DNA from 3 places in the Leucothrix mucor DSM 2157 genome. Region 1 is predicted to be linked to each of the others. Evidence: predicted binding sites of a transcription regulator. Region 1 holds the regulator's gene; each other region holds the start of a gene.
The links. The regulator HrcA, encoded in region 1, represses chaperone genes, less so after heat shock. The targets are predictions, from matches to a motif close to TTAGCACTCNNNNNNNNNGAGTGCTAA.

Region 1 (10,288 bases):
TTACGTTGAGTAACACACGTTTTCTATCGACACTCATACATCTCTCCATCGGAACTCTACTTGCAAGTGATTATCATTATTATTTATGATAGAGGAGTCGCAGCAGCAAAATGCTCATAAAGCCTATGCAGAATCGTCAAATGATTGTGTGAAATCGCTATATTTTTCCGGTTACCTTAAAGATGACTAAATTTAAAACAGCCCCACCGACTGACTTAGAAAGCCTGCGACGAATTCATGCTGACTTTGGCCAACAACGCTCAGGCAAGCACTTAAGCAATGGGCCTCACCCCCTGATCCAAGGTCACTTTGCTTATCAAAATACCCACGAGGGTTTAGCCATCCACTATGGCGAACTGACCGAGCTCAATACCGCGTCGATTGCCAATGAGCTACCCGCTGGCCTAAGCATTAACCTGATGTTTGAGGGTGAAATCCAATTTGCATTGGCAGACCAGCAATACACGCTGGGGATGAATCACCCTGACTTTGAATGCTCTCTGTTTGTCTTAACGCAGCCAGAAATACTAACGCGCCACTTTCAGCAAGGCATGACCATTAAAAAGCTGAATATCTTTGTCGAGCTATCTTGGCTAAAAAAGCGTTGCTGCACGCCTTCCCAAGTCGCACAGCTTAATCAACTATTTAACAGCCACGCGCAGCTCAATCGTTTACAAACCTCACCGGATATTCTGGCGGTTGCCTCCGAGCTAATCCAAGCCGAGAAGCAACAACACTCAGGCTATCACTTGATCGTCGAGTCTAAGGCGGTACAACTGTTGTCCCTGTGCTTAAGTCAACTACCCGAGGTCGCGCCACCCTCAAACAAAGAAGCATCAAGTTTAGCTAACGGCCATGACCTTGGTTGGCAAATCAGCAAAATCATTGCCCAAGAGCCAGCCGGTCAAGCAACCTCACTTCAGGCCATTGCTGATCAATTAAACTTAAGCATCAGCACCTTACAGCGTCGATTTAAAGCAAGCGCGGGCATGACAGTAATTGAATACACTCGCCGCGAGCGCTTGGAGAAAGCTAAAAAAGCACTGATTTATGATGGCTTAAGTATTGGTGAAGTGGCGTATCTGTCTGGCTATCAGCACCCATCAAATTTTATTTCCGCATTCACCAAACAATATTCCATCTCACCCTCACGCTATAAGAAAACCTATGCGCCGGAGGGTTAGCGCTAGCGACCGACATAACGAGTTACTCATCACTCCAGACCACTTCGGTTTTCATCAGCTCACCAAACTTAATAATGTGCAGGCCCACCACCGACTTGACGACTTCCAGCGCCTCTACACTCTTTGCACTGCATTCAAAATTCATTTCAGAGCCAGCAGCTGACATTTGGCAAAGCCCCATTTCAAAGCGTACCTGCACCTTGTCTTCATCAAAATCAACAGGGACTTTGCGCGCAAAATGCTTGCCTAATGAGTTGATATAGCGCTGTGATTTTTCAGCATAAACCTGCGTTTTTGATCGGTATTCCATAGTCTTAGTGACCTCCATTCTCAATTGTTTCCACCAGTGCGAATAATGCGTCTAGCTCAATTTCGATATTTTATTTAACAAATGCTAATGCGAATTACTCTTGTTTTTATTAGCGACAACAGTCTACACTATGTCAATCTTTTGATTCAAATGAAGCTTTTCCCGACCCAGATTACGTTTTAATTTCCCCGCATTATTGGAACCGATTTATGACACTTCAACGCTCCCTGAAGGCAAGTACACTCGCTATGCTATTGCTCTGTAGTCCCGTAATGGCTGAAACAATAACGATTGAAACCGCTCGCGGCCCTGCAACTGTCGATGCCAAACCAGAAACCATTGCCGTGTTTGATATCCCTGCAGTCGACACCCTAAACGCGCTGGGCATCACGGTTAACGGCACGGTTGATGAAGTCTTTGTTGATTACCTAGATGAAGTGAGCCAATCGGCAAAGGTGACCGGAAGCTTATTTGAGCCGGATTACAAGGCCCTGTCCATGATGAAGCCAGACCTGATTATTGTTGGTGGTCGCTCTTCAACAACCTTAGATAAAGTGTCCAAAGTCGCACCAGCCGTTGATATGACCATCACCGGTGACGCTCTAATGGAGCAATCCCGTCAACGAATCAATACTTACGGAGAGTTGTTTGGCAAGCAAGATAAAGCAAAGGAACTAGTGAGCGAATTGGATGACGCGCTGGCACAAGCAAAAGCTGCCGCCAAAGGAAAAGGCAATGGGCTGATATTAATGACCAATGGCCCCAAAGTCTCAGCCTTCGGCACAGGCTCACGGTTTGGATGGATCTACTCTGCCCTAGATCTGAAAGCCGCAACCAGCGACATCAGCATTGCGAACCATGGTGATGCCGTTTCCTTTGAATTTGTACTCAAAGTCGATCCGGACTGGATACTAGTAATTGACCGCAGCTCGGCGATCGGTGCTAAAGATGAAAGCCCGACTCAAACATTGGACAATGAAATTATTCATCAAACCAAAGCATGGAAAAATAATCAGCTGGTTTATCTGAATAGCGCTGATATCTACATTGCCAGTGGCGGCATTCAGTCCCAGTTACGGACTCTGGCATTGTTAAGTAAGGCATTTAACGCTGCTCAGTAAGCGATAGGAACTCCAATGTCAGCCTCCTTAAAGTCCACTGCGTACTGGCCTATTGCAGGCCTTGCGCTGCTGTCTTGCACTGTCATCAGCCTGTTTATTGGCGCGATTGAGCTTAGCCCAGCCAGCTTATTGAGCAACCCTGAATCCTTATGGCTGATGGCGGCCAGCCGCTTGCCTCGCACCCTTGCAGTGCTACTCACGGGTACCTCGCTGGCCATTGCTGGTCAGGTTATGCAAGTGCTGGTGCAAAACCGCTTTGTAGAGCCAACCACTGCGGGCAGTGGTCAGTCCGCTATTTTAGGTATTGTACTGGTCACCTTGTGGCTGCCCAGCAGCTCAATCATGATGAAGATGGGTTTATCGAGCCTCGCTGCTTTACTGGGAACCGGGTTGTTTCTGTTATTGGTGCGTAAGCTTCCGGTACGTGACACCTACCTCGTTCCATTGGTAGGCATTATCTACGGCGGTGTGATTGGTGCTATTGCAATGTGGCTCGCCTGGCAGGCCGACTTATTGCAATTAGTCGACATTTGGCTAACGGGTGAATTTTCAGGAATCATTCGTGGACGCTATGACTTTTTATGGATTGCTGGCGCGCTGGCTATCTTTTCTTATTATCTGGCCGACCAGTTTACCATCGCCAGCTTAGGCAAAGATCAGGCACGCAACCTCGGCTTGAATTACAACACGGTACTCGGGTTGGGCTTATTGGTGGTCTCGGTAGTGACAGCAGTCACCGTTGTAACGGTTGGCATCATTCCATTTATAGGCCTGATTGTGCCCAATATTGTCAGCCGCTGGCGAGGAGATAATTTACGTAAATCATTACCGATGGTGGCTTATCTTGGAGCCATGCTAACGCTGCTATGTGATGTGGTGGGCCGTTTGGTGATCTATCCTTATGAAATCCCCGTCGGGTCAATATTTGGAGTCGTCGGCGCGTTTATTACCTTGTGGCTGCTCTATAGCAGCCCGTCAGCGCAGAGAGCCTAGCATGAGTGAGCAATACACACGGGCTCGCCACTCCAAATCCTACACGGTTGTTTGGCTGACGCTTATCTCAGTCCTTGTTTGCCTGATTTACCTGTTTCAGGGCGCTGAGGGCAATAAGCAGTTTATTATCACATTTCGGCTGCCAACGTTAATTGGGCTAGTCATTACTGCCGCAGCGATTGGCGTATCCACCATATTATTCCAGACACTCAGTAGTAATCGCATACTCACCCCGTCACTCATGGGCTTCGACTCGCTCTATGTCTTGCTGCAAACCAGCGTTGTGTTCTTGTTTAGTGCGCTGGATTATGTATCGCTACCCACCTACTGGAAGTTTTTCGGTGAATTGATCTTGATGACTCTGCTATCGGTTGCGTTGTTCAGTACCCTGCTGACGCGCCTGCAAGCGGACTTCTCCCGCATGATTTTAACCGGCATTATCTTTGGTATTTTATTCAGGTCGCTGTCTGGCTTTATGGGACGCGTCATGTCGCCCAATGATTACGCAGTAGTACAAAGTGCCAGCTATGCCCGCTTTAGCAATATCGATGAATCGCTGTTGGTCTACGCGGCAGCCATTGTGCTGCTAGCACTACTCCTCATTGCCAGCATTCATCGCAAACTGGATGTGATGGCATTAGGACGAGATATTTCGATCGGCTTGGGCGTTAATCATCGCAACTGTGCATTTCAGGTGCTCACCCTAATCGCCCTACTTGTAGCCACGGCAACTGCGCTGGTTGGCCCTGTTGTGTTTCTGGGCTTACTCATTAGTAGTTTGGTCTACCGGCTTACGCCTAACCAGAGCCATGCCAACTTATTACCGCTTAGCATTGTATTCGGTGTGCTGGTAGTGGTTGGCGGCCAGCTATTGCTAGAGCGCTTACTCAATTTACAAGTGACCATTAGTATCGTAATTGAGCTAATTGGCGGACTGGTTTTTATTTATCTTATTCTGAGGCGTCAACGGTGATTAAGACGGTAGATCTGGAGCTCAAGCTCGGTGGCAGCACCATTCTAAACAAAGTATCGATTGAAATACCTAAGCAGCAAATAACAGCACTCATTGGCCCAAATGGCGCGGGTAAATCAACCCTGCTTCACACCATTTCACGCCTGCAAAAAGCAGATTCGGGAACGGTATTGCTAGACGATCGCCCGATCACAGAGTATGAAGACAGAGAGCTTGCGCGTGACATGTCAATTTTACGGCAGGAAAGTGTCATCGGCTCACGCTTACAAGTGCGGGAATTAATTGCGTTTGGGCGATACCCGCATAACAAAGGTCGGCATACAGAAAAGGACGATATTCTGGTCGATAAAGCGTTAGCGGCCTTTGACCTTGATACATTAGCCGGACGGTTTCTCGATACGCTATCCGGAGGCCAGAGACAAAGGGCTTTATTGGCCATGAATTTTGCTCAGGATGCAAAGACCGTATTGCTCGATGAGCCATTAAATAATCTGGATTTAAGCCACGCTCGCCGCTTAATGCACCTAATTCAGGAACCTGACAATCAAAGCCGGACTTTTGTATTGGTATTGCATGATTTGAACTATGCCGCCCGCTACGCCGATCATATTATCGCCATGAAACAAGGAACGGTATTTGCAGCAGGTAGTACCGCTGACATTTTTGACTCTACCCTGCTTTCCGATCTTTATGAAACTCAGATCAATATTGTAGATGTTCAAGGGCGACCCATGGCGTTAACTTACTAGCTCACGCCATTTTTGACCGAAGCGCTGCGGTTAATAAACGCGAGGTAATATCAACCACCGGAATAATACGCTCGTATTGCATGCGCTTAGGGCCAATCACGCCCAGCACTCCGATATGCTTATCATCGATACTGTAAGGCGCAGTCACCAGACTACAATCATTAAACACCGCACGACCGGATTCACGCCCGATAAATATCTGCACACCATTCGCTTGAATACAGCTATCTAGCAAAGTGAGCACTTCACGCTTTTCATTAAAGGCATTAAAGATTTGACGCAAGGTGCCGATATCTGACAGATCTTCGTAATCCATCAGCTTGGTTTTGCCGACAATCAAGCAACCTTCGTCTTCTACACTGCCATCCGGCACCGCTTCAAAGGCTTTTTCACCTAATTCAATCGCTGATTGCATCATCAAATTCAAGGCTTCACGATCGTTTTTCATCGCTTCGATTAAGTGCTGGCGAGCCGCTTGTAAGTCCAAACCATTTAAATGCTGATTCAGATAATTACCCACCTGCTGCAATTCGCCGGGCTGATATTCGCGATCGGTATGAATAATGCGATTTTGTATTTCGTTGTCGCTCATCACCAAGACCACCAGCACTTGGTCTTTAGATAAATACAGAAATTCGATATGCCGCAACTCAAGCGCTTTGGCTTGCGGGAAGGTCACCACACCAGCCAGCTGAGTCACATTGGAGAGCAAACTGGACGCTGTTTTAATTAACTGACTTTGGGAGTGCGTATCGCTAAAACGCCCTTGAAAGGCTTGTAGATCCTGCTCATCAAGCGTTTGAATATTGACTAATGAATCGACAAATAAACGATAGCCCTGCGCGGTTGGAACACGACCTGCAGAAGTATGTGGCGCATGAATGTAGCCAAGATCTTCCAAATTGGCCATGACATTACGCACCGTGGCCGGGCTTATTTTCAGACCGCTACGCTTGGCCAGTGTCGAAGATCCAATAGGCTCGCCGTCGATAATATAGGCCTCAATCAACACTTTAAGCAGCTGTAGCGCCCGTTCATTCAGTTTGCTTTTATTCGTTGCCATTAAGGTTTCGGATTCTGTTAGTTATACATATATTACTGTTATATGGGGACGAATTGGAATGCTTGCAATATAGAATTAGCCCTCTTGCATTTAGCAGCAAGGTTTGCCACTCTAATGAACCTGATCAGAGCTGGAAAATCGTATGCGCTCCTTTAACCGAATCGGCCTATTCTCCAAACAGGAAGACCCCCGAATAGCCGACACTCTGGTTCAACTTCACACCTTCCTGACTACACAAGACTTCACTGTACTGACGACCCACACCGTAGCGAGTTTTGTAGGTACTTCACCCTCTTTTACTGACCAAGAGTTGGCTAGCCAGATTGATATGGCAATTGTGGTCGGTGGTGACGGAACATTGCTGCAAGTTGGGCGCTTACTAGCCACTGAAGATATTCCTATTATCGGCATTAATCTTGGCCGCCTAGGGTTTCTGGTTGATATCTCACCGGAGAAATTAGACGAGCAACTGCATGCCATGCTGGAAGGTCATTACACGGTTGAGCCGCGCACATTATTGCAAACCGAAGTCTACCGCGGCGACACCCTGCTCGGCAGCCGTAATGCACTGAACGATGTGGCACTGCATGTACGCAATGATGTGCGAATGATCGAGTTTGATACCCAAATCGATGGCCACTTTGTGAATACTCAACGTGCCGATGGCATGGTGATTTCCACGCCAACGGGCTCCACGGCTTACTCATTATCAGCCGGTGGCCCTATTCTGCATCCTGGGTTAAACGCCGTTGTGCTTGTGCCAATTTGCCCGCACACACTCAGTCATCGCCCAATTGTTGTTCACTCTGATAGTGTGATTGAAATTCTGTTGTGTGAGTCTCGCAATGTGGATTCACGTATCTCTTTTGATGGTCAGTCTAATCTGGATTTATTGGCCGGAGACCGGATTGTTATTCGCCAGCATCCTCATAAACTGCGCCTGATTCATCCTGAGAATTATGATTATTATCAGATTCTACGGACTAAACTCGGCTGGAGCACCACCCCTCCCTAATTTGCCCATTCGCCTTATCTGGCTTTGCTAGGCAAAGCCTCGATTCGCTGGCACAATGAGCCCTCATTTACTCCCTGCACCCTATTTATGTTAAGCCATATTTTTCTGCGCGACTTTGCCATTATCGAAACGCTGGACCTAGAGCTGGAGCCCGGCATGACCGCGCTAACCGGCGAAACTGGCGCTGGTAAATCAATTCTGATTGATGCTATTGGACTGGTATTGGGCGACCGCGCGGATAGCGGCGTGGTACGCCATGGTGCAGAGAAAACTGAAATCACCCTGAGCATTGATGTCTCTGATACCCCATCGGCTATGCAGTGGCTAAAAGATCAGGATTTGGATCAGGATGAACAGTGTATTTTACGGCGGGTAATTACCAGTAGTGGCAAATCTCGCGCCTGGATAAACGGCACGCCAACCAACCTCACCATGCTGCGTCAACTTGGCGAGCAAGTGGTGGATATCCACGGCCAGCATGAACATCAGTCGCTGATGAAAAAAGAAATGCAGCGGCAGTTGCTGGATGATTACGGCAGCCATGCCAAGCAACTGCAAACGCTGGATAAACATTACAGCGAGTGGAAACAGCTGAATGACAAACTAAGACAGCTGACCGATCAGAGCAGCGACCATCAAGCACAAATTGATTTGCTCAGCTTTCAAACCCAAGAGCTGGAAACGCTGGAGTTGGTTGAAGGTGAGTATGCTCAATTGGATGAAGAGCACTCACGCCTCTCGAATGCTGGCGAGTTATTGCAAACCGCAGCCGGTGGTATTGAGCAGCTTTATGATGCCGATGAGAACTCGGTTTACTCTATTCTTAGTCATCTAATTACCGACCTATCTGATCAGGAGCGATTGGATAGCGCGCTCACAGAACCGCTGGCATTACTGACCGAAGCCCGTATTCAAATTGAAGAAGCGACGGGTTTATTACGTAATTATCAGGACAGTTTAGAGCTTGACCCACAGCGCTTGGATTGGGTTGAAAAGCGCATTTCTGATTTGCTGCAAATGGCGCGTAAGCACAATGTCACACCAGAAGAGTTACCTGAGAAATTTAATAGTCTGAGCACGCGACTTGCTGAATTGGATGGCGGCGATTATGACTTGGATGCTTTGCAGGCTAAATTAGATAAGGCACGTGAACAATATTTAGAGACGGCTGAAAAACTTCATAAAGCGCGCCAAAAAGCAGCAAAGCAACTAGGACAAGGCGTTTCTACAGCCATGCAACAACTAGGGATGGGCGGTGGCGTATTTGAAATTCGCTGCGATTATGATGCAGAAAGTAAATTCACTACACATGGCTTGGATGATATTGAGTTTCAGGTCAGCGCCAATCCCGGACAACCACTGAAAGCACTGATTAAAGTGGCTTCAGGTGGTGAGCTCTCACGAATTTCGCTGGCTATTCAAATGATTGCCGCACAAAAAGTGACATTGCCCGCATTGATTTTTGATGAGGTTGATACCGGTATTGGTGGTGGTACTGCAGAGGTGGTTGGTCAGCAATTGCGCAAACTAGGCTCTAGCCGACAAGTGCTATGTGTGACGCATTTACCGCAAGTGGCATCCCAAGCTCATCAGCATTACAAAGTAACTAAGATTAAAGGCAAGACGAGTACCAGCACTGGCATGTTGGATTTGCAGGCGGATGAACGTGTTGAAGAAATTGCCCGTATGATGGGTGGTATTGAAATTACAGAGTCGACTCGCGCATTAGCCAGGGAAATGCTGCAAACGGGTGAGCAGTCAGATTAAATACTTATTAAGCTTAATGGGCAATTAGTCGGTTACCGCAAGATTAAAGGTTGGCCTGCTACTCGCTGGGGCAGGCGCTTCCTGATATAACACAACAACTTTTGGTGGTGAGTTACTTGTCGCCTCGTCGCGATCTAAATAATCAGGAATACCATCGTTATCTGAGTCGGCCGTTGCGCCTTCCAGCTTAGTTAGTCGGCTATCGCCATCATCGTTAGCGTCCTGATAATTCGGTACACCATCATTATCGGTGTCGTCATTTAACGGCGAGCCATCTCCATCCACATCTTCCAGACGAGTTAAAATACCGTCATTGTCATCGTCGTTATCTAAACGGTCGATAATGCCATCGCGGTCGCTGTCTTGCGGGTGATTTTTATCCTGCCCTATTTCTGCAATATCTGGAATGCCATCTTGGTCAGTATCGTCACTGAAGACTTGTTTGGTCTTGGTGGCTAATTTGGCGTTGGCGTTGGCGTTGGCGTTGGCGTTGGCGTTGGCGTTGGCGTTGGCGTTGGCGTTGGCGTTGGCGTTGGATTTTGGCTTTGCTGCGAGAACGGTGCTAGTGCTTTCTAAGAAATCAGCAATACCATTTTGATCAAGGTCGGCCAGAGTCACATTATCATCAATGCCATCCCCATTCGTATCCTCACCACCGGTGGCATCCGCATCAAACTTATCATCTACTCGGTCGTTATCCTGATCAACTAAGCTTAAGCCCGCTTCGTCATGATCGAGAATGCCATCATTATCAGAGTCTTTATCGAGGTAGTTAGCCAAGCCGTCTTTATCAGCATCGCTGGTCCCTTCGATGATAGAAGGAATGCCGTCGCCATCATCATCTTCATCCAGTAGGTCCAATCGGCCATCACCGTCAGTATCAAGCGGAACGTTATAATTACTCCCGACTTCCAGACCATCTTTTATCCCATCGCCATCAGTGTCGCTAAGCATTAGCTCAGAGCCAAAGCGCACCTCAAGTTCATCAGGTAAACCATCGCCATCGGTATCCGTTAAGTCGGTAATAGCAACAGGCTGTGGAAGCTTTTGTTTAGCTAACTGTGCTATGGACTCTGTCATTGCAGGGACTTTCTCAGCAAAGGCTGGAATCAC
Region 2 (10,288 bases), 99 kb from region 1:
CTTGACCGTCTCACCGATATACGCATTATATTGTTCCGGGCTAAAAAGTACCCGATCAATGCCGGGTGAAGATACTTCTAATATGTAGGCAACTGGAATCAGATCATCTACATCTAAAGCGGCACCAATTTGGCGGCTTACTTGAGTGCAGTTGTCGATGGATACGCCACCTTCATTTTCAATAAAGATACGTAGCAGGGCGCTTTCAGACTGTGGACGGTATTCGTAGCCCCAAACTTGGAAGCCTAAGCCGGTGACAACGGACCTGATCAGCTGATCTAATTGCTCTTGCATGCTTGTTTTCTATCCCGTAGTGCAGATAATAAAAAAGCCCCGATTATCGGGGCCTTTTTATTGTGATACAGACCTGTGAAGGTATCAAGATCTGTAACAAAAGTTCTTAAAATATTCATTCGTAAAATTGGTAGCGGGGGTAGGATTCGAACCTACGACCTTCGGGTTATGAGCCCGACGAGCTGCCTGGCTGCTCCACCCCGCACCAGAATGAGGGACGGATTATAGGGGGTGCCTATAGTATATGCAAGATGTATCGCAGTTATTTTTGCTAATCAAACCTTACAGTGTGGTTAGGAACTGTTTTACATGCGACTGGAAGGTTTCAAGGTCCATTTCTCCAACAACGCGATAGGGTTTGTTTTCCTTGCCATTGCGATCGTAGAACAGAATTTGTGGTGGACCAATCACACCCATGGCTTTCATGAGCTCGGTATCTTCATCGTCTACCGCAGTGACATCGGCTTGGATCACAATCGTATCGCCCAGTAACTTAGCGGTTCCTGCATTGTTAAATACCTCTTCTTCCATTGCGCGACAGGGTAGGCACCAGTAGGCGTAGAAATCAAACATCACTGGTTTCTGAGATGCGGCAGCTTGATCTAAGGTCGTCTGAAGATCAGAGAGGTTTTTAATGCGCTTAAACTGTACGCCACTGGTGTGGGCTGTTTGGTTTGGTGTTGGCTGTGTGTTGTTGGTGGCATTGGCTGCCGTCAATCCAGCTAATGGTGAGAAGTAGCTTTTGCTGCCAGAAGCCGCGCCAATAATCAGGATTGCGCCTAATAATAGAGATACCAGTCCGCAACTCTTCCATAAGCGCTTCATATTGCCCGAAGATTCTGTCAGCGTATCAGTTGCTCCCAAGTAGATTGCACTGCCTATTAGCAAAATACCGGTTAGTAGTAATGTAATCTGAGGGGCAACAATACGGTCAAGCATCCAGATGGCTAAGCCCAGCATCAATACACCGAAGATGTGCTTAACGGTATCCATCCATGCGCCAGCTCTGGGTAGAACGCTACCTGCCGTGATACCTATTAATAAGAGTGGGACGCCCATTCCCATGCCCAGCATAAACAATGAGACTCCGCCTAAAACGAGATCTTTAGTATTGGCGATGTAAGTCAGCGCTGCAATTAATGGGGCAGTGACGCAAGGGCCAACGATTAGCGCAGATAGCACGCCCATAATGCCCGCGCCAACTAGGCTGCCACCACGTTGGCCGTTGCTGATTGAATTTAGTCGGTTTTGAATGGCGCTTGGCATTTGCAATTCGTAGAAGCCAAACATGGAGAATGACAACGCGACAAACAGCAGGGCAAAAATGCTAATAACCCAAGGGTTTTGCAAGGCAATTTGTAGATTAGCACCTGTGTATCCGGCAATAACGCCAGCCAGGGCATAGGTTAATGCCATCGGTACTACATAGGCTAATGACAGTAAGAAAGATTTGCCGCGTGATGGCGTTCCGCTTTGGCCGGTGATAATACCAGACAAGATTGGAATCATTGGGAACACACAGGGAGTGAATGTTAAAAGCAGTCCTGCAACGAAGAAAGCGCCGATGATGGTAAATATACCTTTATTCTTTAATATATCATTTAGCGTGCTTTGCTCTGACTCAGGTGGTGTCGAAACTGCAGTAGTTGCAGTAGTTGCAGTAGTTGCAGTAGTTGCAGTAGTTGCAGTAGTTGCAGTAGTTGCAGTAGTTGCAGTAGTTGCAGTAGTTGCAGTAGTTAATGAAGTGCTTTCGCTTTGAGGTGCTTCTTTTGTTATCTCTGCATCAGGAGCTGAATCTGCAACTGGATTAAATGATGATAAATCGACAATCTCAGTTTTGAATTGAGGTGGATAACAGATGCCTGCGACTTTAGAGCAGCCTTGGTATTCCGTTTTAATGGTTAGTTTATTGCTAATGCCGTTTACAGGGACTTTTATTTCAACATCTTCTTCGTATGTAACAACATAGCCAAAGTAGGGGTCGTCATAGCCATGACCTTCAGGTAAGTCTGGTTCGCTGAGAGTGACGCCACTTGGTGCATCGACGATCGAAAACTTCATTTTATTTTGATATAGGTAATGACCCGGAGTTACATTCCAGCGTGCGGTCAGCGTTTGGCCATCCAGGGCTGCAATATCAAATCGAAAAGCTTCGTCGGGAGGTAATAATTCGTCAGCGGTATTGGCACTGCCTCCGGTAATATCAGCAATACCTGTTATGCCACTAATTGAGCTAATGCCGGTTGGCTCAGCTTGATCTGCTAAAAAGAATGGCTTATCCGGAGTGTTGGTTATTCCTGAGATAGAAGCAATCGCATCGACCGTAACTTCTTTTTCCGGAAGTTTAATTTCTATGGTTTGTTTTTGAGGTGGGTAACAAATACCAAGGTCAGCGCAACCTTGTGATTTATTAAGTAACTTTAATATTTGTGCGTCAGGATTTTGGCGGTCCAGCAGAAGATTAAAGCTTACTTGTCCACGATAAATTTCAACATCGCCGAAAGTTGGATCTTTTTTTTGCTTGCCGGCAGGTTTGTTGTAGTCGTTAACGGTTACCGATTCGGTCTCGCTAACGAAGTCGACCTTGTCTCGATAAAGATAGTAACCTTCAGTGATATCCCAAGTCGCGCGAATGGTGTTTTCGTCTATAACTTCGGTAGAGAGCTTGAAGGCTTCACTAGGGCGTAACGGTTCGACTGTGGCAGCCGCCGCAAAGCTGGGAGACATAAGTACGAAGAGTACCGCGAGTATTGCTTTTATCATGTCTTACAAATCCTGTAGGGATACAGTCCATTGTTTTCGATTATTGGTGGATGAGTCAGTTATTTATCCGCGTTGCTATCCTTTACGATAAGCGCTACGGCTTGGATGCCTGACGTGTTAAAAATCCACACTTTGTTATATTTTAGACAGTGATTATAGTGAAACCCCGTCGCGCTGGCTACAGCGGTTTGTAGTCAGCGCCGCATTTGCTGGCAACGTGTTCATTGCCAGCAAGTCTTTGCTTGAAGCTATTTTGAGCGGTGTTGTCTTGCTGGTAGATTACTTAGATAGCAAGATCTTCCAGTGTTTTACCTGTTTCTAACGCATCGAGAACCCAGTGTGGCTTTCTTCCGCGGCCAGTCCATGTTTGCTCTGCATTTTCTGGGTTAGCATATTTAGGCGCCGCTTTTTTAGTGCTTGGCTTGCTAGTAGTCGCCATTACTTCATCAAGGCTAAAGCCGGACTCTTCTGCTAATTGCTCGATCTTGCGAATTAAATCACGCTTTGCAACTTTCTCACGCTTTTTAATTTCAACTGGGATCTCTTTCAGCATTTGAACGAGTTGTGAGTGACTTAATGTAGAGTAATCAATAGTGCTCATATTTAATTTAATACTTGAATGGTTGGTAAATAGAGTCTTAATTTATAAATACATGCTAATTAAAGTCAAGTGACTTATTTGAAATGGGTCTATTATTATTGTTTTGGCTAAATAGCCCTGTCAGTTTGTACTGTTCTTATTATTTGCTATAGTAATTGAATTAATTCTGTCTAATCACCTTGAGGATAAGTTTGATATTGAAGTTTGTTTGCAGAAGAGGGTTGTCGCTGGCAGCTCGTCGGAATCCTTGAGAAAAACGTAGTAAAATTCCACTTAAATCGGTAGGGTTGGAGTAACTAAAAAAATAAGAAAAACATAGTTATGAAACTCCGAAATGTCCAATCTGAGCAAAATAATGTCATGCCTGTTATGACGCTGGTTCTTCTAGTAGTACTTAGTGTGCTGCTTTCAGGCTGGCAATTGTTAGATATAAATAGGATATCCGGAGTTCAGGTTTACTTACCCATGGTGCAATCAGCGCTATTGTTGATCGCAGTCACTCTCGGCATTGCATTTTACAAAATCAAATCTGACTCCATGCGCAGTCAGGATATTATGGGGCTCACCCATGAGGCCTCCCGATTATCCTTTAAGAATACCGAAGCCGTTTTAGGCGCTGCTGTCGGTGGCGTTATTCGTATTAATAAACAGCTTGAAGTCGAATATCTGAATGAAATGGCGATGTCGCTGACCGGTTGGCAGCTTGCCGATGCGCAAGGTTGCTCTATCGAAGACGTTGTTAATGTGCAAGGAGGGAAGGGTGCTGCAACCTTAAAACAAATTGTTATGGAGCAGTTCTCGAAGCGCGATAGCGTATTTGACCTTCATGACATCAAGCTGATGAGTAAGCGCTCAGAGGTCAAGTACGTAAAGATTAAAACGGCTCCCATCCAAAATGAAGAAGGCGATATCGATTATGTGGCACTGATTATTCAAGATGTGACTGATGATCGTGCCGCGATGGAAGAGCTTTATAATCAGGCATCTCGTGATTCAATGACTGGGCTATATAACCGAAAGAGTTTTCAGGAGTTTCTAGAGAAGGCGCTGGTTGATGGTGAAGAGAATAAAAACGTCAATGTGCTTTGTTATATGGACCTAGATCACTTCAAAACAGTGAATGATGTTTGCGGTCATGCTGCGGGTGATGAATTATTGAAACAGGTCGCGGATCTGTTTGCTAAGCGCGTACGAAGTACTGACCGCCTGGCAAGAACCGGTGGTGATGAGTTTGCAATACTGCTGACAAATTGTGGAATTAATCGGGCCAAAATAATTTTGGGTCGAATTTTGCAGGATATTCAAAACTATCGATTCACTTGGCACCAGAATACCTTTCAAGTGGGCGTGAGTTTGGGTGCTGTGGAATTTGATTTTGGTTCCCGTATTACTGATATGGGTAGTTTAATGCTAAGCGCTGATGAAGCTTGTTACATGGCTAAGAAAAGCGGCCGTAATCAACTTTACGTAAAAGATCCTGAAGATGAGTCATCTAAAAATGATAAGCAGGATAGTGGGGAGAATTGGGAGGCCGTGCTTAAAGGTGCGCTCAATCACGATAACTTCCTGTTATACGTCCAGCCAATTGTGCCACTACAAATAGAATCGGATGCTGAGAGTCTAGAGTGTCAGTATGAAGTATTAATTAGGCTATCCCATCAGGGCGAAATATTGGCGCCTGGTAGCTTTATGCCTGCAGCACAGCGCCTGAGTTTAATGGCAAGCTTAGATCGCTGGGTAGTCAATAAGACAATTAATAGCATTGCCGCAGGTAAGTTCGTACAAAACAGTGCATTTAAGCAGGTGTTTACCATTAACCTATCGGCCGAGAGTGTTAACGACGATAGCTTTGTAGGATTTGTTTCTGCGGTACTGGAAGATCGAGGCGTTCCAGCATCGATGTTGTGTTTTGAGATTTCAGAATCAATCGTACTGGCTAACTTTATGCGTGCTCAAGCCTTGTTAAGTGAACTGGCGGCTATTGGTGCTTCTGGCTCGCTAGATGATTTTGGTAGTGGGATCTCATCATTAAGTTACTTGCGTGATTTGCCAGTTAGTTACCTTAAAATAGACGGCAGCTTTATTCGCAGCATGAGTAAAAATCGTGTGGATGCTGCCATGGTCGATGCAATCAACAAAGTAGGGCAGGTAATGGAGTTAAGCATTATTGCCGAGTCTGTTGAAAATGATATTACCCGCCAATTATTGAAGCGAATGGGCGTAGATTATGCTCAAGGGTATCACTGTGGCAAGCCAATTGCTTTTGAAGAAGTTTATCTTGCTGAAGCCAGTTGAGCGCTCAGTTCTGCAATAGAATTTACCCATGAGCCTTGAAATCAGTAACTATGGAATCATTATAAAGATTCATAATTACTGATTTTAGGGCACTGCCGTGCGCACATTTCCGATATTTGCTTTTTTCTTTCTGGTTGTTCCGATCATTGAAATCTACCTGTTAATACAGGTTGGCTCGCTGATTGGTGCCATACCGACCATTCTTCTAGTCATTGCGACTGCAGTGATTGGTGCCTACTTGCTACGTCAGCAGGGGCTTTCAACTCTTTCCCGATTTCAATCTAATCTAGCCGCGGGTGTTATGCCTGCAAAAGAAATGCTGGAAGGCATTATCTTGTTGGTTGGTGGAGTGATGTTGATGACGCCTGGTTTTGTTACCGACACCATGGGCTTTCTGTGCCTGCTTCCGTTCTCTCGTCGCTTCCTTGTTGAGCAAATGATAAAGCGCTCCGTGATCAGTGGGGCTGCAGTAATGGGTGGAAGTTTTAATGCTTCTGGCCAGCAAACAGGTCCGACGGATGGTGATGTGTATGAAGGTGAATACAGTCGTAAATCTGATGCACGCATCGATCGAGATTAAATTTTAATTTTTTTTAGTTGGGTTCTCTTGAAGAAGCTCAAGTGCGTCCCTATTATTAGCAGTCACAAGCATGGAGTGCTAAAAGCATTTCGTTTGTCTTAAATCTATAACCCTAATTGATGGAGTGAAAACATGAATATTCGTCCTTTGCATGATCGCGTTGTGATACGTCGCATGGAAGAAGAACGTACTAGTGCCGGCGGTATCATCATCCCTGATAGTGCAACAGAGAAGCCAAACCGTGGCGAAGTTATTGCAGCGGGTAACGGCAAAATCACTGATTCTGGCGACGTGCGCGCTATGGATGTAAAAGTGGGCGATAAGGTGTTATTCGGTCAGTATGCTGGCACAACTATCAAAGTTGACGGCGAAGAGTTACTGATGATGAAAGAAGATGACATCCTGGCTGTAATCGAAGCATAAATAAATTTATTGGACCGTTGCTCGTTGAGCCTGCTCAGTTAGCGACGATTTAGCATTAAAGTTTTTTAGAGGTAAGCAAGAATGAGTGCAAAAGAAGTCTGTTTTGGTGATGACGCACGTTCACGTATGGTGAATGGTGTCAATATTTTGGCAAACGCGGTAAAAGTTACACTGGGTCCTAAAGGCCGTAACGTTGTTTTGGATAAAGCTTTCGGCGCGCCGACTGTGACTAAAGACGGTGTTTCTGTTGCTAAAGAAATCGAGCTGGAAGATAAGTTCGAGAACATGGGCGCACAGATGGTGAAGGAAGTTTCTTCACAAACCTCTGATATCGCTGGTGACGGTACTACTACTGCGACTGTATTGGCTCAAGCTATCGTTCGCGAAGGCATGAAGGCTGTTGCAGCTGGCATGAACCCAATGGATCTGAAGCGCGGTATCGACAAAGCGGTTACTGTTGCGGTTGAGTCTCTGAAGTCACAGTCAAAGCCTTGTACAGATTCTGCTTCAATCGCACAGGTTGGTACAATCTCTGCGAACTCCGATGAAACTATCGGTGGCATCATTGCAGAAGCAATGGACAAAGTAGGTAAAGAAGGCGTCATCACTGTTGAAGAAGGTACTTCTTTACAGGATGAGCTGGGTGTCGTTGAAGGTATGCAGTTTGACCGTGGTTACCTGTCTCCTTACTTCATCAACAATCAGCAAAGCATGTCTTGCGAGCAAGAAGCGCCTTACATCCTGCTGCACGATAAGAAGATCTCTAACATCCGTGATTTGCTGCCAACACTGGAAGCGGTTGCTAAAGCAAGCCGTCCTTTGTTGATCATTGCTGAAGATATCGAAGGCGAAGCGTTGGCAACTCTGGTTGTTAACAACATGCGCGGTATCGTTAAAGTCACTGCAGTTAAAGCACCTGGCTTCGGCGATCGTCGTAAGGCAATGCTGGAAGATATCGCAGTACTGACTGGCGGTAAGGTTATCTCTGAAGAAGTTGGTCTGAGCCTTGACGCAGTAACACTGGAAGATCTTGGTCAAGCTAAGCGTATTGCTGTGACTAAAGATGACACAACCATCATTGATGGTGCTGGCGATGCTGACAGCATCAAAGCGCGTGTTGACCAGATTCGTGCACAAGCTGAAGTATCTACTTCTGACTACGATACTGAAAAGCTGCAAGAGCGTGTTGCTAAGCTGGCCGGAGGTGTTGCGGTAATCAAAGTTGGCGCAGCAACTGAAGTTGAGATGAAAGAGAAGAAAGCACGCGTTGAAGATGCATTGCATGCAACTCGCGCTGCAGTAGAAGAAGGCGTGGTACCTGGTGGTGGAGTTGCGTTGGTTCGTGCAATTCTTGCTTTGGAAGCACTGACTGGCGAAAATCACGATCAAGACATGGGTATCAGCATCCTACGTCGTTCAATGGAAGAGCCACTACGTCAAATCTGCACCAATGCAGGTGACGAAGCTTCTGTTGTGTTGAATGCTGTTAAAGCAGGTGACACTAGCTTCGGTTACAACGCACGTACTTCTGAGTACGGCGATATGATCGAAATGGGAATCCTTGACCCTACTAAAGTTACGCGTGCAGCACTTCAAAATGCAGCATCGGTTGCTGGTCTGATCATCACGACTGAAGCGATGATTGCTGACCTGCCTGCTCCAGCATCTGCTGGCGGCGGAATGCCAGATATGGGTGGCATGGGCGGAATGGGTGGCATGGGCGGCATGATGTAATCATGTAGCTTGTCATTCTGACAGCTAAGGAGGTTATTCTCGGTTGGGAATAGCCTCCAAAGATTCAAAAACACCGGCAATATTTAATATTGTCGGTGTTTTTATTTAGATTCGTAAAAAAGATGAAATTTCATCTTGCCGTTGCTCAATAGAAGCGGCATACTACGCGTCTTATTTTAGGAGCCCGGGTGGGAGAATAGTTTTGCCTAATATCAAATCTGCAAAAAAACGCGTACGCCTTTCAGAAGAGCGTCGTGTACACAAGAAACACTACACAACTACAATGCGTACTCAGATCAAACGAGTTATTGTAGCCATTGAATCTGGTGATAAAGAAGCCGCTACTGCAGCATACACAGCAGCAGTACCAGCTATCGACTCAGGCGTTACCAAAGGCCTGCTTCACAAGAATAAAGCTGCTCGTCATAAGAGTCGTTTGAATTCTCGCATTCGCGCACTATAATTATTTAGTGTGTTGAATTGAAAAAGCCGGCACCTAGCCGGTTTTTTTGTGTCAGAAATTTATGCATAACAGCATCGCCTCAACAAAGTAATAATAACTAGCAGGCGCTAACTCGAGAAAGGTTTGGCATCCATGCTCAATAAGATGATTGCCCGGTTATCAGACTGGTTAATAGCGATTGCCGTCGTGTGCCTGTTGTTGTGGTTTTTCATTACCCAGCCACTGCTGCCGGTTAATGAAATCGAAAAACTGCCGGTTGCCAATCAGCAGAATCTACAAAATCACGTCATTAATTTGCGTCGTATTGTTGCCTCCTCCGAGCAGTCAGGTGAGTCATTAACGCCTGATAATTACATCTATAATTACTTTGCCCGATTAGGAAGCCCACAGCTCCAGCCATTCACGACCATGAGTGGCTATTATAATAATGTCAGTTTAATGCTTGGGCCTAAAACGGCTGAGCGTATTGTCATAGGAGTTCAGTACCTCCCGCCAACGAGTCCTTTACGTGATCAATGGAACCCTAGTGGTGTGGCTGTCATGCTGGAAGCTGCACGGATGCTTTCAGAGCATGCTGACGAGCTTCCTGTACGGGTTCAGTTAATGGCATATGCCTCTGCCGGTATTGCCGCTAATGGCACGTTAGACATGGGAAGTTACCACCATTCCCAAGCACTTAAGAAACGTAACGTGCCAGTGAAGCTGATGATTGCCCTGCAAAGTGTTGGCTATTACCGTGATGAGATTCACTCACAGCGTTACCCTTTTTCATTCATGAAGATGTTGTACCCTGATGTTGGTAATTTCATCAGTCTCACGAGTCGTCTTGAAGACTTCATGGTGACTCGTTCAGTTAAGCAGAGCTTCAGAAGGGTGCCTGACTTGCTAGTGGAGTCTTTAAGTGCGCCTGAAAACTTCCCCATGGTCTCAGGCTCTGATCACGTTAATTTCTGGTTGAATGACTATCCTGCGCTGCAAATTTCCGACCTCTTGTCACTGCGTGCACCAGAGGCGAGTAATGCCGAAACCTTGCCCTTAAACTATGAGCGAATGGCTCAGGTCGTTCAGGCACTTCATCAAACAGTTAAAGATATTTCTGGACATAAATCCGATGATTCAGCCTATATGACACGGC
Region 3 (10,288 bases), 2.6 Mb from region 1:
CAGTAGTTTACAGCGGGTTCGCTACGTTTTTGTCGACGAGGAGTTGCAGCGTTGGAGTTGGAACCTAGTCGATCACAGTGATATTGAGCCATCGAAAATGGTATTGCTGAAAGATGTGACTGCTGCTAGTGTGGCATTCTTCTCGGAAGAGGGAGAAACGGTTGATGAGTGGACATCTGATGCATTGCCGTTAGGAATTGAAATCCGATTGACCACTGAACGTTGGGGTGAGCTCAGAAGAGTGTTGCCTATCTATTACTAAACGCCATTTGTGAGCGGTTAGTTGTTGTTAAAATTGCGTAACTGAAATATTTAAAGTATCGCAGGCGACAATTGTCCGTGGTTTTGTCTATAATGGCGGCAGGACGAAATAGGATGAACCAAACCATTAGTCACAGGCGACTCATTCCCTGAATTTTGGTGGCTTCGGCGGAAACGATTAATTTCGTTCGATGCCGAGTGTGAGTCTGGAGGTTGAATTGAATCTTCGGCATTCATCTAAAGAATAAGACATAAGTTCATGGCCGTGCCCAGTTCGCGGTGCAGACTAAATTTAACTTTTAGCATGAAGGAAACGTTATGAAATCGATGCAGAAAGGTGTTCTCTCAGTTGCGGCCGCGACTGTTTTCGCTTCTGGCGCAATCTTACTTACCGACTCAGATTCTGATAAAGATATTAAGCCAGTGGCCCAGACTACGACTGAAGCTGTCACCGAAACTGCAGAGAGTGCTAAGGCGGAAGATACGGCTTCTCAGGTTGTAACTGAGGCGACGACAGACGTTGCTGAGACAACGGATGCCGCGACTAGCGAAGTTGCCGATGCGACTGACGCAGTTGAGACTGAAGCTGAAGAGGTTACTGCAGCAGTTGAAACAGCAACCGCTGAAATGGAGCCAGAAGTTCCTGCACTCGAAACGGCCGCTGTTGCGGCAGCAGCCACTGCGGTTGCAGTCGTTGCTTCTACTGACGAAGCGACTGCTGAGGTTTCAGAAACTGTTACTGAGACGGTTTCCGATGCCGGTGATGCGACTGAAGCAGTGACCGAAACGGTTGATGCTGCTGTGGCCGAAGTTGCCGCTACTACAGAAGAAGCGACAACAGAGGTTGCTGAGGCAGCATCTGAAGTAACTGAGACTGTTGCGGATGCCACTGATACGGCTGTAGAAGCTGTTGCTGAGACCGCTGATACAATAACTGAGGCTGTTACTGAAGCCGTTGCCACTGCTGAAGAAGCGGTGACAGAAGAAGTTGCTTCTACAGAAGAGGTCGTTACCGAAGAAGTCGCTGCAGTTGCTGCCGACGAAGAAATGGCTAGCGAAGAAGTCGTTGCTGAAGCAGCAGGTGATTTGCCAGCTCCACCTCCAGGTCCTTTCCAAGATGTTGCTAAAGCTGATACTGCTGAAGAAGTCGTTGTTGCAGAAGCAGTAGTAGACGCTCCTGTTGAAGCCGAAGCTGCAGTCAGTGAAGAAGCGCCGACTGAAGTAGTAGAAGAGGCTGTCGTTGCTGAAGCGCCTGCTGCAGAAGAAGTTGCAACTGCTGAAGTTGTTGAGACTCCTGTTGTGGCCGAGGCCACAGTGAGTGAAGAAGCTCCAGCTGAAGAAGTCGTTGCAGAAGCTCAGGTAGAAGCTCAGGTAGAAGCAGAGGCTCCTGCAGTAACAGAAGAAGTTGTCGCTGCGGTTGTAGCAGCTGCCGTTGTTGCCGAAGAAGTTGCGACAGTAGAAACTCCTGCTGAAACCGAAGAGGCATCTGCCGTAGCTGAGGCTGCAGTTAGTGAAGAAGCACCGGCTGAAGTAGCAGAAGAGGCCGTCGTTGCTGAAGCACCTTTAGCAGAAGAAGTTGCAACTGCTGAAGTTGCCGAAACGCCTGTTGTGGCCGAGGCTGCAGTCAGTGAGGAAGCAGTTGAAGAGGCTGTTGTTGCTGAAGCATCTGTAGCAGAAGAAGCTCCAGCTGAAGAAGTTGTCGCAGAAGCGGCTGAAGAAGTTGTCGCAGAAGCGGCTGAAGAAGCAGCGCCTGTTGAGGTTGTAGAAGAAGCTACAGCTGAGGCAGAAGTTGTAGTTGCCGAAGTCGATGGCACTGAAGAGGTTATTGTTGCTGTCGTTGAAGAAGTTCCTGCGGTTGAGGCTGAAGAAGCCCCAGCAGCAACTGAGGAAGTGGCAGTAGAAGCAGCGCCGGCAGAAGAAGTTGTAGCTGTGGTAGTTGAAGAGGCTCCAGCGGTTGTCGCAGAAGTTGTGGTACCTGAAGTTGAGGCTGAGGTAGCAGCACCTGAAGTGGCTAAAGTTGAAGAAGTTGCTCCGGTACAAGCACTCGTAGCTCCGGCACCAGTAGTGGCTTCTGCTGAGCAACAAGCCGCTGATGCAAAAATCAAAATGTACGAGCAGCAAATTCGTCAGATGGAAGCTCAATATCGTCAAGCGATGATGCAACAGCAGCGCATGATGATGAATTACTTTAATCAAATGTTGGTACAGCAAAACGCGCAACCACAAGCGACAATGGGTAAAGTGACCAAAGTGCAGCGTGTAATTATTGTACCTGTACCTGCTTATTCCTATGGAATGGGTGGTGGCGCGGCAATGATGGGTGGATATCCACATATGCCAATGATGAACTTGAATGTTCAGGGAATGATGGGTGCAAATCCAGTTCTGATGCCAGAAGATGTTAAGCCAGCGAACCAGTAATTAGGTAGAAAGAGAATAAGGAGAATATTGATGGAAATGTTACGTTGGTTAGCCACTAATAAGGTTGTTCAAACGACTTGGGGCTTAGGTATTTTAACAATGGTGATGTCTTCCGTATTTGGCGGAGGAAACAGTGATGCGAAGCACGAGCCTGTTAAGGCAGAAGCTGTAGCTGTTGAGCAGGTTGCTGAAGTTAAGGCAGTGCCTGAAGTTACAGTGGTTCAGGCTTTGGTTGCTACCGAAGTTGCCGCTACTGAAGAAGTTACAGAAGCTGATGCTGTAGAAGAAGTTGAAGTTGTTGAGACCGAAGTGGTTGAAGCTGTTGTGGAGTCATCCGAGGCCGCTGCGACTGAAGTGGCTGAAGCTGTTGTTGAGACTACAGAAGAAGCTGCAGAGGCAAGCACTGAAACAGCAGAAGCTGCTGTTGAGATGAGCGCTGAAACTACAGAGGCCACTGTTGAAGCGGCCGAAGCAGAAGTTGTCGCAGAGGCAGCAGTTGAGCCTGCGGAAGCGGAGGCAGTAACTGAAGAAGTTGCTACAGAAGCAGAAGTGGCGGCAGTAACGGAAGAAGTTGTCACTGAAGCAGAAGCTGCAGTAACCGAAGAAGTTGCTACTGAAACAGAAGTAGCTTTAGTAGCTGATGCTGACGGCTTTGCCGATAAGTCTACCGCAGACCTGCTAGTCATGGCGCGTGAAGCTTATTGGAACAATGGCCTTGAAGAGTCCGCTGAAATCTACAAAGCACTGATCGAACGTGAGCCTACTGTGATTGAGCATAAGGGCGAGCTGGGTAATGTGTTCTGGCGTCAAGGCTACCCTAAGCAAGCAGCTGAGCTGTATGCTGAGATTGCTGCGCCAATGATCGAAAAAGGTAACGGTGAGCGTGTGTCTAACATGGTTGGTTTTATTGGTTTGTTCTTCCCAGAGAAGGCGACTGAAATCCGCACATTGCTAGACGCTCAATAAGCGCAAAAGCCCTATAAAAGGCCGGACTTCTTAATAACAGGAGTCCGGCCTTTTTGCATTAATGGTTTGGCTAATTTAGTGCCATATTGGATACATAATTAGAGATTAACGTTCGATTACGGTTACATCTGTTTAATTCGGCTTATGGCTATATTGTCGTATACTATGCCATCGTCGACGAGTGGCTATGTGCGGAGTTTGCATATTTTTTGCGCTATAATAGCCAGTATCCTCCCTCAATCATTTAAATAAGGTTTGTCTGATGACTCCTGCTCAACGCATGCAGCAACGGCTGGAAAGCCTGCAAACGCACTTGAAACAAGAAAATCCGGTGTTGGTAGCGGTAGTGGATCGCTACAAAAAGCTGGATGCGATCTCTCATAAGATCGGCTTATTAACGCCGGGCGAGTCTTATGCGACCCGTATTTCTTGGTGGCCATTAATTTCCATACTGGGAACGTTTTCGGCGGGTAAATCCAGCTTCATTAACAGCTACCTTGGTCACAAACTGCAAAATACCGGTAACCAAGCGGTGGATGATCGCTTTACGGTGATCTCATACAGCAGTGATGAAGTCAGCCGCACCTTGCCAGGAATTGCCTTAGATGGTGATCCACGCTTCCCGTTTTATCAGATCAGTGAGCAAATTGAGTTGGTAACCGAAGGCGAAGGCTCAAAAATCGATAACTACCTGCAGATGAAGGTAGTGCCGAGTGAAGCCTTGCGCGGCAAGATCTTAATTGACTCCCCGGGCTTCGATGCCGATGAGCAGCGTAAATCGACACTGAAACTCACCGATCATATTATTGATTTGTCGGATCTGGTATTGGTGTTCTTTGATGCGCGTCACCCAGAGCCTGGTGCGATGCAAGACACGTTGGAGCACTTGGTTAAAGGTGCTCAGCGTCGTAATGACAGCAGTAAATTCCTGTTTATTCTGAATCAGGTCGATACCTCTGCCAAAGAAGACAACTTAGAAGCGATTGTAGCCTCATGGCACAAAGCCTTGGTTCAATGTGGTTTAAGCACTGGTCGTTTTTATGTGATGTTTAATACGGACATTGCGGTTCCGGTTGAAGATGAAGGTGTATGGAAGCGTTACCTGTCGAAGCGTGAAGTAGATTACGCTGAAATCACGCAGCGCATGGAAGCCATCAATGTTGAACGTGTGTACCGGATTATCGGTAACCTAGAGTCATTATCTAACCAAGTCGAGCAACAAGCGGTGCCGCAATTACAGGTAGCTCGTGCCCGCTGGCGCAAGCGTGTGCTGTTGCTGGATGCTGTGGTAATGGGTGCCTTTGCTTTAGGTATCGGTGCAATTGCTTGGACAACTGGCTGGCTGCCTCAGTGGTTGAGTAACCCAATGTTATTGGTTTCTGACTGGTTTAGCCTTGGTTTGCTGGCTGCATTTGTTGCGCTGCTTGTGTTTATCCATTTTGGTTTACGTCGCTGGGCGGCTAAAGGCATCGCTAAGAGCTTGAGTCAGGAAGAAACCTATGGTGACTTGTCGAATGCATTTATGAAAAGTACGCGTGCTATGACCAGTATATTCCGGACAAACCCTGTGGGTTGGAGTGGTCGTGTGAGTGGCAAGCTGTCGGGTATTCGCAACGATGTTGATCAGTTTGTTCAGCGTTTAAATGATAATTTCAGTAGCCCTTCGGGCAAGAATAAGAGCTAAGGGTAGAGTTATGAGTCAGTCAGAAACATTATTTGATCGTGCGCTGAAAGTTATTCCCGGCGGTGTGAATTCTCCGGTACGAGCGTTTAAAGGAGTGGGTGGAACGCCGCTGTTTATTGCTCGTGCAGAACAAGCGTATTTGTTTGATGCTGATGGTAAGCGCTACATTGATTACGTGGGCTCTTGGGGACCAATGATTGCGGGTCATTCAAACCCTGAGATCATTGCAGCAGTACAAGAAGCGATTGGTCGCGGGCTAAGCTACGGCGCGCCAACGGCAATTGAAGTGGATATGGCCGAGCGCATTGGCGAAATCATGCCATCCATCGAAATGGTTAGAATGGTGAACTCAGGTACTGAGGCCACTATGTCAGCGATTCGCTTGGCGCGTGGCTATACTGGTCGCGATAATATCGTCAAGTTTGAGGGTGGTTATCACGGGCATGGCGATTCACTATTGGTTAAAGCAGGTTCTGGCGCACTGACTTTTGGTGAGCCAAACTCTCCGGGTGTACCGGCGGATCTGGCTAAGCACACGCTAACACTGGATTACAATAATTCCGATCAGGTACGTGAGTTGTTTGCTGCGCAAGGTGATTCCATTGCCTGCATTATCGTAGAGCCAGTGTCTGGCAATATGAACTGCATACCGCCAGTACCGGGCTTCTTGGAAACCCTACGTGAAGTTTGTGATGAGCACGGCGCATTGCTGATTTTTGATGAAGTCATGACTGGCTTCCGTGTGGCATTTGGCGGTGCTCAGGAGGTTTACAACATCAAACCAGATCTGACGACACTGGGGAAAATCATCGGCGGTGGAATGCCGGTCGGTGCGTTTGGTGGTCGTCTTGATGTAATGGAGCGATTGGCGCCCACGGGTCCAATTTATCAAGCGGGTACTCTCTCAGGCAACCCAATTGCGATGACAGCTGGCTTAAAAACCTTAGAAATTATCAGTCGTGATGGCTTCTATGAGGATCTGGAACGCAAATCTGCACGTATGGTAGAAGGTATGCTTGAGGTTGCTAAGGCGAATGACATCGCATTGTCAAGTAATCGAGTGGGTGCGATGTTTGGTTTGTTCTTCACTGAGGAGCCAAAAGTGACCAATTATCAGCAGGTCACTGCTTGTAATATTGATCGCTTTAATCGCTTCTTCCATGGCATGTTAGATCACGGTGTGAACTTGGCACCCTCTGCTTATGAAGCAGGGTTTGTCTCAGCAGCACACACTGATCAAGACATTGATGAGACACTCGAGGCAGCGAACAAAGTGTTTGCTAGCTTATGAGGAAGGTTACCGTTTAGCCATAAAACTAGTCAATAACTTGACTTTAAATGGGAACTATCCTAAAAATTAGCACTCTCAGTATTTGAGTGCTAATAACGCACGATTTTTGGAGATTATACATATGGCAAAGTCACTGGCATTAAGTCACACCGGAATATCTGTTTCAGCAGGTAGTTTGGAGAGCTATGTCCAGTCGGTACATGAGTTGCCGGTTCTGAGCGTAGAAGAAGAAAAGGGATATGCTGTTCGCCTAGTTGAACAGGGAGATCTTGAAGCTGCGCGCAAGCTGGTCATGCACAATCTTCGATTTGTAATTAAGGTTGCTCGTGGCTATAGCGGTTATGGTTTACCGCTTGCGGATCTAATTCAGGAAGGAAATGTCGGCTTGATGAAAGCAGTCAAACGTTTCGATCCTGATGTAAATGTCCGTTTAGTGTCATTCGCAGTTCACTGGATTCGAGCTGAAATCCATGAATTCATTTTGCGTAACTGGAAAGTCGTTAAAGTGGCGACCACCAAAGCGCAGCGTAAATTATTCTTTAACCTTCGCAGCAGCAAAAAGCGTCTGGGATGGTTGAATTCGGCTGAAGTCAATGACATCGCAACAGACTTGGGTGTGACGAGTAAAGACGTCATGGAAATGGAAAAACGCATGAGTGGTCAGGACATCTCATTTGATTTGTCACCTGGTCAGGAAGATGACGATAACGCTTATACGCCAAGTCAATATTTGCTGTCGACTGAGTCTCAAGACCCTGCAGAAATGCTGGAAGCCCAAGATTGGGAAGAACATACGCAAAATCGTTTTAACACAGCATTGGCTGAGTTGGATGATCGGAGTAAAGATATTCTGAGTAGCCGTTGGTTGGGAGAAACTAAATCAACCTTGCAGGACTTGGCTGATAAGTATGGTGTATCTGCTGAGCGGATTCGTCAGCTTGAATTTGCTGCGATTAATAAATTGAAGTCTGGAGTTCAGGTTGCTGCGATGTAAATGCAGTCAATGAACAACAAAAAAGGCCGCACTGAGTGCGGCCTTTTTTGTTTGGTATTATTGGTCAGGCTAATTAGCCGAATAACACAACCGAGAAAAAGCTCAGCCATGAAACTGCAATTAACAGAACGACTAGTAGCATTGGTAGGCCGAAATCGAAATCAAACATGGAGAGTCTCCCAGAAAATATAGGTGTAATGTTAGTGTATTGCCTGATCAAGTTCAAGTTGGATCATCAGGTTTTCAAATACAGTAACTACTTGCATTTCAAGTTCTGAAAGATCAATATCGTCGACATGAGCAAAAGAGCAAAGAAAACCAGCTATGAGGCCTCCGTGGCTGAACTAGAAGCGGTCGTCGCCCGGATGGAGCAGGGGGATATGCCACTTGAGGACGCGCTTCAGGCGTTTGAAGAGGGCGTGCGCCTGAGTCGGGAGTGTCAGCAATTGTTAAAAGCCGCAGAGCAGCGGGTCACTCTGTTGACCGCCGACGGTGAGGAAGATTTTTTAGCGGATGACTAGTGTACAATTGTCAGAGTCCTACCGATTACGGTTGGAGCAGTTACTGGCGGATGCTTTATCGATAGAGGATGTTTCACCCTCGCGTTTGCATGAAGCAATGCGCTATTCGGCGCTAGCCGGAGGTAAACGTATTCGGCCAACCTTGGTGTATGCTAGTGGTGAAGCCTTGGGTGTTCCCATTGCCGCATTAGATCGGATTGCCGTGGCGGTAGAATGTATTCATGCTTATTCTTTGGTTCATGATGACCTGCCGGCAATGGATGATGATGACCTGCGCCGTGGAATTCCGACCGCCCATAAGGCCTTTGATGAAGCCACCGCGATTTTATCGGGTGATGCGCTACAAGCTTTTGCTTTTGAATGGCTGAGTGAGCCTATCGAGGGCATTAGTGCACAAAGCCAACTACGCTTAATTCAGGGTTTATCGGCAGCTGCAGGCTCTCGTGGTATGGTAGGTGGGCAAGCCATTGACTTGGCAAGTGTTGGCCAACAGCTGACTGAAAAGCAGTTGGAAGTCATGCATGCTCATAAGACGGGAGCTTTGATAGACGCCTGTATATTGCTGCCAAGTTATTGCAGTGAGTTGGTCACGGAGCAACAGCGAGACTCACTGACTCGGTACGCAACCGCCATTGGTTTGGCGTTTCAGGTTCAGGACGACATCTTGGATGTGGAAAGCGATACCGCGACGCTAGGTAAGCAGCAAGGAGCGGATATTGCGGCGAATAAGCCGACCTATCCTTCAATTTTAGGAATGGATGGGGCAAAACAAAAGTTGCGGGAATTACACCAGGAAGCGTTTAACGCACTGGATATGTTTGGTTCCGAAGCAGATTTACTGCGCGACATTGCCCGATTCATCGTACAACGTATTAAGTAATTAGCCTATGTTCGATCAGATCATCAATCCCAGTGACTTACGTAAACTGGATAAAGAACAACTGCCTCAGTTGTGTGACGAACTGCGCGAGTTTCTGCTGCAATCAGTAGCAGGTTCTGGTGGTCATTTTTCAGCGGGATTGGGTACGGTTGAACTGACCGTTGCATTACACTATGTGTTCAATACACCGGAAGATCGCCTAGTCTGGGATGTTGGGCATCAGGCCTATCCACACAAAGCACTGACCGGACGTCGTGATCGGCTATCCAGCATCCGCAAGCAAGGTGGCTTGTCCGGATTTCCAAAACGTTCAGAAAGTGAATACGACACCTTTGGTGTTGGGCATTCCAGTACGTCAATTAGTGCAGCTTTGGGCATGGCACTTGCCGCCAAGCAGCAAGGCATTGACCGACAGACGATTGCCGTCATCGGTGATGGGGCATTAACTGCCGGCATGGCTTACGAGGCACTCAATCATGCGGGTGATTTAGATGCGCGCATGTTGGTGGTTCTCAATGACAATGATATGTCGATCTCGCCAAATGTTGGTGGCTTAAGTAAGTACTTGGCTCGTTTGTTGTCAGGCGGCCTATATTCCAGTATTCGAGAGCAAGGGAAGAAGATTCTTTCCGGCACACCAAGCATGAAGAAGTTGGCGCGTCGTGCCGAAGAGCATACCAAAGGCATGTTAATGCCAGGCACTATGTTTGAAGAAATGGGCTTTGTGTATTACGGGCCGGTCGATGGCCATGATGTGCTTGAGCTGGTTTTGATGTTCGAGAATATCCGCGATATTGATGAGCCACGCTTTATTCATGTGGTTACCAAAAAAGGTAAGGGCTACGAGCCCGCTGAAAATGATCCCTGTACTTATCATGGCGTGTCAGCTTTCGACTTAAATACTGGCTTGGTTAAAAGCGCCAAACCTTCCACGCCTACTTATACGCAGGTGTTTGGCCGCTGGTTATGTGACATCGCCGAAAAGGATGATCGGGTTGTCGGAATAACGCCAGCAATGCGCGAAGGTTCTGGCTTGGTTGAGTTCTCAGAACGCTTCCCTGATCGCTATTTTGATGTGGCAATTGCTGAGCAGCATGCGGTGACGCTAGCCGCAGGTATGGCATGCGATGGTACTAAGCCGATTGTTGCGATTTACTCTACCTTTTTGCAGCGCGCTTATGATCAGTTGATTCATGATGTGGCGATTCAGAATTTACCTGTTGTGTTTGCCATTGATCGCGCTGGTTTAGTTGGGGCGGATGGTGCAACC

Region 2: a site for HrcA is predicted at 6,589-6,615, ahead of LEUMU_RS0113465 (co-chaperone GroES). Genes of this name have one in related genera too.
Region 3: a site for HrcA is predicted at 6,690-6,716, ahead of rpoH (RNA polymerase sigma factor RpoH). Genes of this name have one in related genera too.

The regions. Positions count from the first base shown of each region.
Region 1 is NZ_ATTE01000001.1:3,076,982-3,087,269, forward strand. Features, by position in the region: gene LEUMU_RS0113905 (TonB-dependent receptor domain-containing protein) at 1-37, opposite strand, end outside; gene LEUMU_RS0113910 (AraC family transcriptional regulator) at 183-1,184, shown strand; gene LEUMU_RS26110 (DUF2218 domain-containing protein) at 1,207-1,494, opposite strand; gene LEUMU_RS0113920 (siderophore ABC transporter substrate-binding protein) at 1,767-2,615, shown strand; gene LEUMU_RS0113925 (ABC transporter permease) at 2,631-3,608, shown strand; gene LEUMU_RS0113930 (iron chelate uptake ABC transporter family permease subunit) at 3,610-4,581, shown strand; gene LEUMU_RS0113935 (iron ABC transporter ATP-binding protein) at 4,578-5,330, shown strand; gene hrcA (heat-inducible transcriptional repressor HrcA) at 5,332-6,393, opposite strand; gene LEUMU_RS0113945 (NAD(+) kinase) at 6,536-7,408, shown strand; gene recN (DNA repair protein RecN) at 7,496-9,175, shown strand; gene LEUMU_RS0113955 (hypothetical protein) at 9,200-10,288, opposite strand, start outside.
Region 2 is NZ_ATTE01000001.1:2,977,594-2,987,881, reverse strand. Features, by position in the region: gene rimP (ribosome maturation factor RimP) at 1-294, opposite strand, end outside; tRNA gene LEUMU_RS0113490 (tRNA-Met) at 423-499, opposite strand; gene LEUMU_RS0113485 (protein-disulfide reductase DsbD) at 577-3,057, opposite strand; gene LEUMU_RS0113480 (H-NS histone family protein) at 3,341-3,658, opposite strand; gene LEUMU_RS26060 (sensor domain-containing protein) at 3,980-5,953, shown strand; gene LEUMU_RS0113470 (FxsA family protein) at 6,051-6,533, shown strand; gene LEUMU_RS0113465 (co-chaperone GroES) at 6,666-6,956, shown strand; gene groL (chaperonin GroEL) at 7,038-8,690, shown strand; gene rpsT (30S ribosomal protein S20) at 8,893-9,153, shown strand; gene LEUMU_RS28100 (zinc-binding metallopeptidase family protein) at 9,286-10,288, shown strand, end outside.
Region 3 is NZ_ATTE01000001.1:523,164-533,451, forward strand. Features, by position in the region: gene gspJ (type II secretion system minor pseudopilin GspJ) at 1-262, shown strand, start outside; gene LEUMU_RS27705 (hypothetical protein) at 580-2,682, shown strand; gene LEUMU_RS27710 (translation initiation factor 3) at 2,713-3,648, shown strand; gene LEUMU_RS0102305 (dynamin family protein) at 3,911-5,332, shown strand; gene hemL (glutamate-1-semialdehyde 2,1-aminomutase) at 5,343-6,623, shown strand; gene rpoH (RNA polymerase sigma factor RpoH) at 6,745-7,617, shown strand; gene LEUMU_RS0102325 (exodeoxyribonuclease VII small subunit) at 7,914-8,138, shown strand; gene LEUMU_RS0102330 (polyprenyl synthetase family protein) at 8,131-9,018, shown strand; gene dxs (1-deoxy-D-xylulose-5-phosphate synthase) at 9,026-10,288, shown strand, end outside.